Regions from separate parts of the Cellulosimicrobium sp. 22598 genome, predicted to be linked through region 1. Evidence: predicted binding sites of a transcription regulator. Region 1 holds the regulator's gene; the other holds the start of a gene.
The links. The regulator LexA, encoded in region 1, represses DNA repair genes until DNA is damaged. The targets are predictions, from matches to a motif close to TCGAACANNTGTTCGA.
Positions count from the first base shown of each region.

Region 1 (4,314 bases):
GATGCGGGACGAGCGCGTCACGTCCGTGCTGCTCGGCGCGAGCTCGACCCGGCAGCTCGACGAGAACCTCGCCGCGCTCGACGCGCCGGCGCTCTCCGCCGAGGAGCTCGCTGCCGTCGACGCGCTGCCCGCGGACACCGGCATCAACATCTGGGCGTCGCGGTCCAGCGACCTGTAGGCCCGCCGGACGCGCGCCGACGACGCGGGACCCCTGCCGGGGCCGCGACGTGCCCTCGCGCGTGCGGCCTCAGGCGTGCGGTGCGACCTCCCCGCGAACGTCCGCCCCCGGAGCGGTGCCGCTCGAGCCCTCCTCGGCCCGGGCCGCGGCCGTCTCGCGCTCCTCGCGCTCGACGCGCAGCGACGTGATCGCGCTCTCGAAGTCCTCGAGCGAGTCGAACGCCTGGTAGACGCTCGCGAAGCGCAGGTAGGCGACCTCGTCGAGCTCGCGCAGCGGCCCGAGGATCGCGAGCCCGATCTCGTACGCGTCGAGCTCGGCGCTGCCGCTCGCCCGGATGGTCTCCTCGACGCGCTGCGCGAGCACCGCGAGGTCGTCCTCGTTGACGGGTCGCCCCTGGCAGGCCTTGCGCACGCCGTTGACGATCTTCTCGCGCGAGAAGGGCTCCGTGACGCCGGAGCGCTTGACCACGGACAGGCTCGCGGTCTCGATCGTCGTGAAGCGGCGGTTGCACTCGGGGCACTGGCGGCGCCGACGGATCGACGCGCCGTCGTCCGAGGTGCGCGAGTCGACGACGCGGGAGTCCGCGTGGCGGCAGAACGGGCAGTGCATGGCGGGCTCCTCCGCGGGGTTCGCGCCGACAGGTCGGCGCGACGAACGTATGCCGTCGCGGCGGGACCGTGCAACACGCCTCCGACGCCGGCCGCTCGCGCCCGCCGCGTCGTCGGCGCGCAGACGGCTGCACCGGGGCTCGTGGACGGCAGAACGGGGGCGGCCGTGGTCGACCGCCCCCGTCGGGACGCCCCCGTCCCCATCTCGCGCGTGACTCGCCTCACGCGCGGCGACGTGCACAGGAGTCGCGGTGGACCGCGCGCTCCTCACCTCGTCCGCCCAGCCCCCCAGCCGGCGTTGTGAGGTGACACTAACTTAGGGCGACCTAAATGATGCCGCAACCCCTGCGCACCGCACGGGGACCGGTTTCGCCCGTGTCCTGCGTCACAGCGCGCTCTCGCGTCCGCACCGAGGGCGCCCAGCCGGCCTCAGGCGGACGCCGGGAGGAGGATCTTCTGGCCGGCCTGGAGGCCCGAGGACGAGAGCCCGTTGAGCTCGGCGAGCCCGCTCACGACGTCGCGCAGGTCCTCTCCCGGCGCCGCCACCCCCTGCGCGAGCTCCCACAGCGTCTCCCCCGAGCTCACGACGTGCACCCGGACCTCCACGGGCTCGCCCGGGCCGCTCGCGACGGCGACGCCCACCCGCGCGGCCAGCAGCAGGACCGCGGCGGCCAGGAGCACGAGGACCACGCGGCCCCGGCGCGTGAGCCGCAGCGGCCGCTCCTCCGCACGCCCCGTCGCCCCGCCCGCAGGGCCGAGGGGCCCGACCGTCGAGATCGCCATCGCATCCATGCCTGCTCCGTCCCGGCCCGCGGGCCCGATCGCCTTCCCCGGTCGATCGGACGCCGCGAGCCCTTCGCCTCCGCGCCGACCGGGTCGGTCGAACACGTGTACGTAGAACACCTGTACGAAGGTCTATCACGAACGACCGACAGAGTCGAGACATGCTCGAACAGGTGTTTGATTCGTGTCGCAACCTCCCCTAGCCTGGGGTCAGGTCGGTTCGCCGGACATGTCCGCTCGGACCCGGAGGGGCGACCGAGGTCCCGGAGCGCACGCCCCGGGGAGGGGAGGCCGCACGCCCGGGAGGCGTCGGCGGCCGCGACGGACGAAGGCGGAGCGACCATGGCGGGACGAGGCACGGACAGGGCACGGGGGCTCGCCGAGGTGCGGGAGCTCCCGGACGGGTCGGCGGGGGGTGACGGGCTCACGCCGCGCCAGCGCCTCGTGCTCGAGACCATCCGCGCGTGCGTCGAGCAGCGCGGCTACCCGCCGAGCATGCGAGAGATCGGCGAGGCCGTGGGCCTGACGAGCCCGTCGTCGGTGAAGCACCAGCTCACGACTCTCGAGCGCAAGGGCTTCCTGCGTCGCGACCCGAACCGCCCCCGCGCGATCGAGGTCGTCCAGCCGGACGACGCGCGCCGCGCCACCCCGCTCACGGCAGCGGGCTCCGCGCCCGAGCCCGCGTACGACGAGGCGCACCCGGCTCCGTCCTACGTCCCGGTCGTCGGCCGCATCGCCGCCGGCGGCCCGATCCTCGCGGAGCAGGTCGTCGAGGACGTCTTCCCGCTGCCTCGCCAGCTCGTCGGCGAGGGCGAGCTCTTCCTCCTGCGGGTGCAGGGCGACTCGATGGTCGACGCCGCGATCTGCGACGGCGACTGGGTCGTCGTCCGCCGCCAGCCCGTCGCGGAGAACGGCGAGATCGTCGCGGCGATGATCGACGGCGAGGCCACGGTGAAGTCCCTGCGCCGCGCGGACGGTCGCGTCTGGCTCATGCCGCACAACGCCGCGTACGACCCGATCCCTGGCGACGACGCCCAGGTCCTCGGCCGCGTCGTCTCCGTGCTGCGCAGCCTCTGAGCCGCACGGACCGTCCGTCGCCGCACCCTCCCGAGCGGTCCCTCGCGGGGCGGACGAGGCGGGCGCCGGTACCTCGAGGGCGGAAGCGCCGAGAGCCGGGTGGTCGTCGACCACCCGGCTCTCACGCCGTTCCGGACCCGCCGGCGAACCGGTCGGTCAGAGACCGAAGCGCCGGGCGACGGCGTGCAGCGACTCGGCGGACGAGCGCAGCCCGGCGAGCTCCGCGTCGGACAGCGGGACCTCGACCCGCTCGGTGGCGCCGCGCCGGTCGACGAGCGTCGGCAGCGAGAGGCACACGTCGTCGAGCCCGTACGCGCCGTCGAGCAGCGTCGAGACGGGCAGGATGCGGTGCTCGTCGTCGAGCACGGCCTCGATGATGCGCGTGCCCGCGAGCCCCACGGCGTAGTTCGTCGCCCCCTTGCCCTCGATGATCCGGTAGGCCGACTGCACGACCTCGCGCGCGATGTCGTCGCGCACGTCCGCCGTGAGCGGACCGCGACCGCCCAGGCCCGGCCACTCGAGGAGCGGGACGCCGCCGATGGTCGCCGAGCTCCACAGCGGGATCTCGCTGTCGCCGTGCTCGCCGGCGATGTACGCGTGGACGTTCTGCACCGCGACGCCGCAGTGCTGGGCCACGAGGAAGCGCAGCCGCGAGGAGTCGAGGACGGTCCCGCTGCCGAAGAGCTGCGACGGCGGCAGCCCGGAGAACTTGAGCGCCGCGTAGGTGACGATGTCGACGGGGTTGGTCACCATGACGTAGACCGCGTCCGGGGCGACCTCCACGAGACCCGGCAGGATCGTCCGCATGAGGCCGATCGTGCCCTCGGCGAGGTCGAGCCGCGTCTGGCCCGGCTTCTGCTTCGCCCCGGCCGTCACGACGACCACGTCGGCCCCCGCGCACACCGCGACGTCGTCCGACCCCTCGACCCGGGCCATCGGCATGAACTGGATGCCGTGCTGGAGGTCCGCCACCTCCGCGTCGACCTTCGCCCGGTTCACGTCCAGGAGCGCCACGGTGCGCGCGGCCCCGCGCATGAGGGCCGCGTACGCCAGGGTCGACCCGACCGCACCCGCGCCGACGATCGCCAGCTTGGTCGTCCGCGCTCCCCCTCCGGGCCCACCCGTGCTCGCGTCGCCCGTGCCCTGCGGGGACGTGCTCGTCGTCATGTCGCCTCCGTGAAGTCGCTGGAATCGTGAAGACCGCGGAAAGGACTCAGCCTAGGGCGGCGAGGCGCCGGAGCGCACCGGTGGCGACGTCGCGGTCGGTCGTCTGCCAGAACCCCGGCATGGACCGCGTGAGGAACGTGCCGTAGCGCGCGGTCACGAGACGCGGGTCGAGGACCGCGACCACGCCTCGATCCGTGGTGGACCGGACGAGCCGGCCGGCGCCCTGCGCGAGCAGGAGGGCGGCGTGCGTCGCGGAGACCTGCATGAAGCCGTTGCCGCCCGCCGCCTCGACCGCCCGCGCCCGGGCCGACTTCACCGGGTCGTCCGGACGGGGGAACGGGATCCGGTCGATGAGCACGAGCTGGCACGACGGCCCGGGCACGTCGACGCCCTGCCAGAGCGACAGCGTGCCGAACAGGCAGGTGGCCGGGTCGTCGGCGAACTCGCGCACGAGCGTCGGGAGCTGGTCGTCGCCCTGGCACAGGATCGGCACGTCGAGCC
Region 1 covers NZ_JBQEMZ010000006.1:91,765-96,078, forward strand. Annotated here, with positions in the region: gene ACTJIY_RS08310 (aldo/keto reductase) at 1-178, shown strand, start outside; gene nrdR (transcriptional regulator NrdR) at 248-787, opposite strand; gene ACTJIY_RS08320 (LysM peptidoglycan-binding domain-containing protein) at 1,216-1,578, opposite strand; gene lexA (transcriptional repressor LexA) at 1,912-2,646, shown strand; gene ACTJIY_RS08330 (L-lactate dehydrogenase) at 2,803-3,813, opposite strand; gene ACTJIY_RS08335 (ATP-dependent DNA helicase) at 3,860-4,314, opposite strand, start outside.

Region 2 (4,314 bases), on a different contig from region 1:
GCCGGGGCCGAGGGGGCGGGCACCGTGCACGCGGTGTTCATCCGCGCGCCGTGGGTCGAGGAGGTCGGCCCTGGCGTCGACGTGCTCGCCCGCATCCCCGATCACGAGGCGCCCGGCATCCCCGCGGCCGCCGCCGGTAGGATCGTCGCAGTCCAGCAGGGATCGCTGCTCGCCACCTCGTTCCACCCGGAGATCTCCGGGGACGCGCGCGTGCACGAGCTGTTCGTCAGAATCGCGAAGGGGTAGGAACGCATGTCAGGGCACTCCAAGTGGGCCACGACCAAGCACAAGAAGGCGGCCATCGACGCCAAGCGCGGCAAGCTCTTCGCGAAGCTCATCAAGAACATCGAGGTCGCGGCGCGCACGGGCGGCGGCGACCCCGCGGGCAACCCGACGCTGTTCGACGCCATCCAGAAGGCGAAGAAGTCGTCGGTCCCCAACGACAACATCGACCGCGCCGTCAAGCGCGGGTCCGGCACGGGCGCCGACGCCGTCGACTACCAGACGATCATGTACGAGGGCTACGGCCCCAACGGCATCGCCGTGCTGGTGGAGTGCCTCACGGACAACAAGAACCGTGCGGCCTCCGAGGTGCGCCTCGCCTTCAGCCGCAACGGCGGGAACCTCGCCGACCCCGGCTCGGTGTCGTACCTGTTCTCGCGCAAGGGCCTCGTCGTCGTGCCGAAGTCGGACGGCGTGACCGAGGACGACGTCATGCTCGCCGCGCTCGAGGCGGGCGCCGAGGAGGTCACCGACTCCGGCGAGGTCATCGAGGTCCTGTGCGAGGCGAGCGACCTCGTCGCCGTGCGCACGGCGATCCAGGAGGCGGGGCTCGAGTACGACTCCGCCGACTCGATCTGGCACCCGTCCATGGAGGTCGAGGTCGACGCCGACGGCGCGCGCAAGATCCTGCGCCTCATCGACGCGCTCGAGGACAGCGACGACGTGCAGAACGTCTACGCGAACTTCGACGCGTCGGACGAGGTCATGGCGGAGCTCGAGAACGACGACTGACCGCTGGGTTCGCCCGAGGTGAGATCTGGTCGCCCTGGGTGCGGGGTGGGTGGGACGGGCGCGGTCTACCATCCGCCGCTCGTCCCTCGCGGCTCCCGCCAGGCCCGCCACGACCGCGCGCGTCCCACCCACCCCGCCGGTGTCGGCTCACCTCGGTGCGTGCCCGCGAGGCGGCGAGGTTCCGTCGTCGGCTCGTGGGAGGGTAGCGGGGTGCGCGTTCTCGGTGTGGATCCTGGGCTGACCCGGTGCGGTGTCGGGGTGGTGGACTCCGCCCGGGGGCGGCGGGCCGAGCTCGTGGCTGTCGGCGTGATCCGGACGGACCCGGACCTCAGCGTGGACCTGCGGCTGCTGCGGATCGCGGAGCGGCTCGACGCGTGGTTCGAGGAGCACGTTCCGGACGTCGTCGCGGTCGAGCGCGTATTCGCCCAGCACAACGTCGGGACCGTGATGGGCACGGCCCAGGCCGCAGGTCTCGCGATGGTCGGCGCGGCAAAGCGGGGCGTCCCCGTCGCGCTGCACACGCCGTCCGAGGTCAAGGCCGCGGTCACGGGGAGCGGGCGCGCGGGCAAGGAGCAGGTCCAGCGCATGGTCGCGAGCATCCTGGGGCTCGCGGAGCCGCCGAGGCCCGCGGACGCCGCCGACGCGCTCGCGCTCGCGATCTGCCACCTGTGGCGACCCTCGGGCGCGCTCCAGGGCGGCGAGCGGCACGAGCTGACGCCGGCGCAGCGCGCCTGGGCCGCGGCCGAGCACGCGGCGAAGGCCCGGCGGGCACCGCGCTGACGGCGCCCGTGTCGGTCGGCCCGGGCGTGGGCGCACCTTGCTAGAGTGACCGCGGTCGTACGGGTGTTCGACACACCTTCTCGGCGCCGTCCGCGGTCGTCGCGCCGGCGGACCATCGGACCAGGTCGGCGGAGCCGACCGGGAGAGGAGCCTGGGTGATCGCGTCGCTGAGCGGAGTCGTGGCGAGCGTCCAGCTCGACCGCGCCGTGCTCGAGGTCGGGGGAGTGGGCTACCTCGTGCACGCCACGCCGGCGACCCTCGCGGGCCTGCGCGTGGGCGAGGACGCTCGGCTCGCGACGAGCCTCGTGGTCCGCGAGGACTCCTTCACCCTCTACGGGTTCGCCGACGACGACGAGCGGACCGTCTTCGAGACCGTCCAGACCGTCAGCGGCGTCGGGCCGCGGCTCGCGCTCGCGATGCTCGCGGTGCACACGCCCGACGCCCTGCGACGCGCCGTGGGAGGTGGCGACATCGCCGCCCTGGTGCGTGTCCCCGGCATCGGTACCAAGGGCGCGCAGCGGATCGCGCTCGAGCTGGGCGACAAGCTCGGGCCGCCCACCGGGGCCGACGCCCCCGAGGCGGGCGCGCCGGCCACCGGGACCGGCCCGCGCCCGGTCGACGACCGTCGGGACCAGGTGGTCGAGGCGCTCGTCGGGCTCGGCTGGAACCTCAAGGCCGCGGACGACGCCGTCTCCACCGTCCTCGCCGAGGCCGGTGTCGACGTCGTCGAGGCGCCCGACGTGGCCGGCGCGCTGCGTGCCGCGCTGCGCGTCCTCGGCGGACCGAGGGGCTGACCGTGGCGAACTTCGACCAGGTGGGCGTGGACGGCTTCGGCGAGGACGGCACGTTCTCGTCCGAGCGGATCGTCGCGGCGGGAGCGGACGACCTCGAGCGCGCCGCCGAGGCGGCGCTGCGCCCCCGCAGGCTCGAGGAGTTCGTCGGGCAGGCCGTCGTGCGCGACCAGCTCTCGCTCGTGCTCCAGGCCGCGCTCGCCCGCGGGAGCTCGCCGGACCACGTGCTGCTGTCCGGGCCACCCGGGCTCGGGAAGACGACGCTCGCCATGATCATCGCGGCGGAGCTCGGGACGTCGCTGCGCGTCACGTCCGGGCCGGCGATCCAGCACGCCGGGGACCTCGCGGCCGTCCTGTCCTCGCTCGAGGAGGGCGAGGTGCTCTTCATCGACGAGATCCACCGCCTCGCGCGCCCCGCGGAGGAGCTCCTCTACATGGCGATGGAGGACTTCCGGGTCGACGTCGTCGTGGGCAAGGGCGCGGGCGCGAGCGCGATCCCGCTCTCGCTGCCGCCCTTCACCGCCGTCGGCGCCACGACGCGCGCGGGCCTGCTGCCCGCGCCGCTGCGCGACCGGTTCGGGTTCACCGGGCACCTCGACTTCTACTCGAGCGAGGAGCTCGAGCGCGTGCTCTCCCGGTCCGCCGGGCTGCTCGGCGTCGTGCTCGACCCGGACGCCGCGCGCGAGATCGCCGGTCGCTCGCGGGGCACGCCCCGCATCGCCAACCGCCTGCTGCGGCGCGTGCGCGACTGGGCGCAGGTCCGCGGCGACGGGAGCATGGACCTCGCGGCCGCGCGCGCAGCGCTCGAGGTCTACGAGGTGGACCCCATCGGCCTGGACCGCCTCGACCGGGCGGTCCTGACGGCCCTGTGCACGCGCTTCAACGGCGGCCCGGTCGGGCTGACGACGCTCGCCGTGACGGTCGGCGAGGAGGCGGAGACGGTCGAGACGGTCGCCGAGCCGTACCTGGTGCGCGAAGGTCTGATCGGACGGACTCCCCGGGGCCGGGTCGCGACGCCCGCCGCCTGGGCGCACTTGGGGCTCACGCCGCCGCGCGAGGGCGGCACCCTGTTCGACGCCTGACGGCGGTCCCGTCGGGAGCCCGGAGGCGAGCCCGTCCGCGCGTCCGGCGCGCGTCCCGTGACGACGGTCACAGGTGCGCCGAACGTGGTCCTAGAATGGGTGGGGCCCGAGCGGGCGGAACTCCCCGGCGGGACGGCTCGTTGGTGAACCGTGCGCGCACGCCTAGACTGCGCGCAGATCCCGCACAGAACAGGACACGAGACTCCGTCATGGATATCAGCTTCATCCTCATCCTCGCCCTCGCGGCGGGCGCGATGTTCCTCATGACCAGCCGCACCCGCAAGCAGCAGCGCGAGGCCCAGAACTTCCGGGCGAACCTCGCCCCCGGGCAGGAGGTGATGACGGGTTCCGGCATGTTCGGCACGATCGTCGACGTCGACGAGGACGCCGACGTCATCACGATCGAGTCGACGCCGGGCAACCAGTCCCGGTGGCTCCGGGCCGCCATCGCGAAGCTCGTCGACCCGCCGGTCGAGCCCGAGGAGGAGGAGTCGGCGTCCGACGAGGCGACCGACGGCGACGCGCTCTACGGCAGCGCGCCGTCCGGGTCCAAGGAGGACGTCGACGACCTCGTCGTCCCCGACGACCTGTCCGGCCTGACCGGCGGGCCCACGGACAAGGACCGTGACCGTCGCGACGAAGGCACC
Region 2 covers NZ_JBQEMZ010000001.1:417,878-422,191, reverse strand. Annotated here, with positions in the region: gene pdxT (pyridoxal 5'-phosphate synthase glutaminase subunit PdxT) at 1-246, shown strand, start outside; gene ACTJIY_RS01920 (YebC/PmpR family DNA-binding transcriptional regulator) at 253-1,014, shown strand; gene ruvC (crossover junction endodeoxyribonuclease RuvC) at 1,225-1,794, shown strand; gene ruvA (Holliday junction branch migration protein RuvA) at 1,950-2,588, shown strand; gene ruvB (Holliday junction branch migration DNA helicase RuvB) at 2,615-3,667, shown strand; gene yajC (preprotein translocase subunit YajC) at 3,877-4,314, shown strand, end outside.
Region 2: ruvA (Holliday junction branch migration protein RuvA) is a predicted target of LexA. The motif match lies at 1,850-1,865, and genes of this name have one in related genera.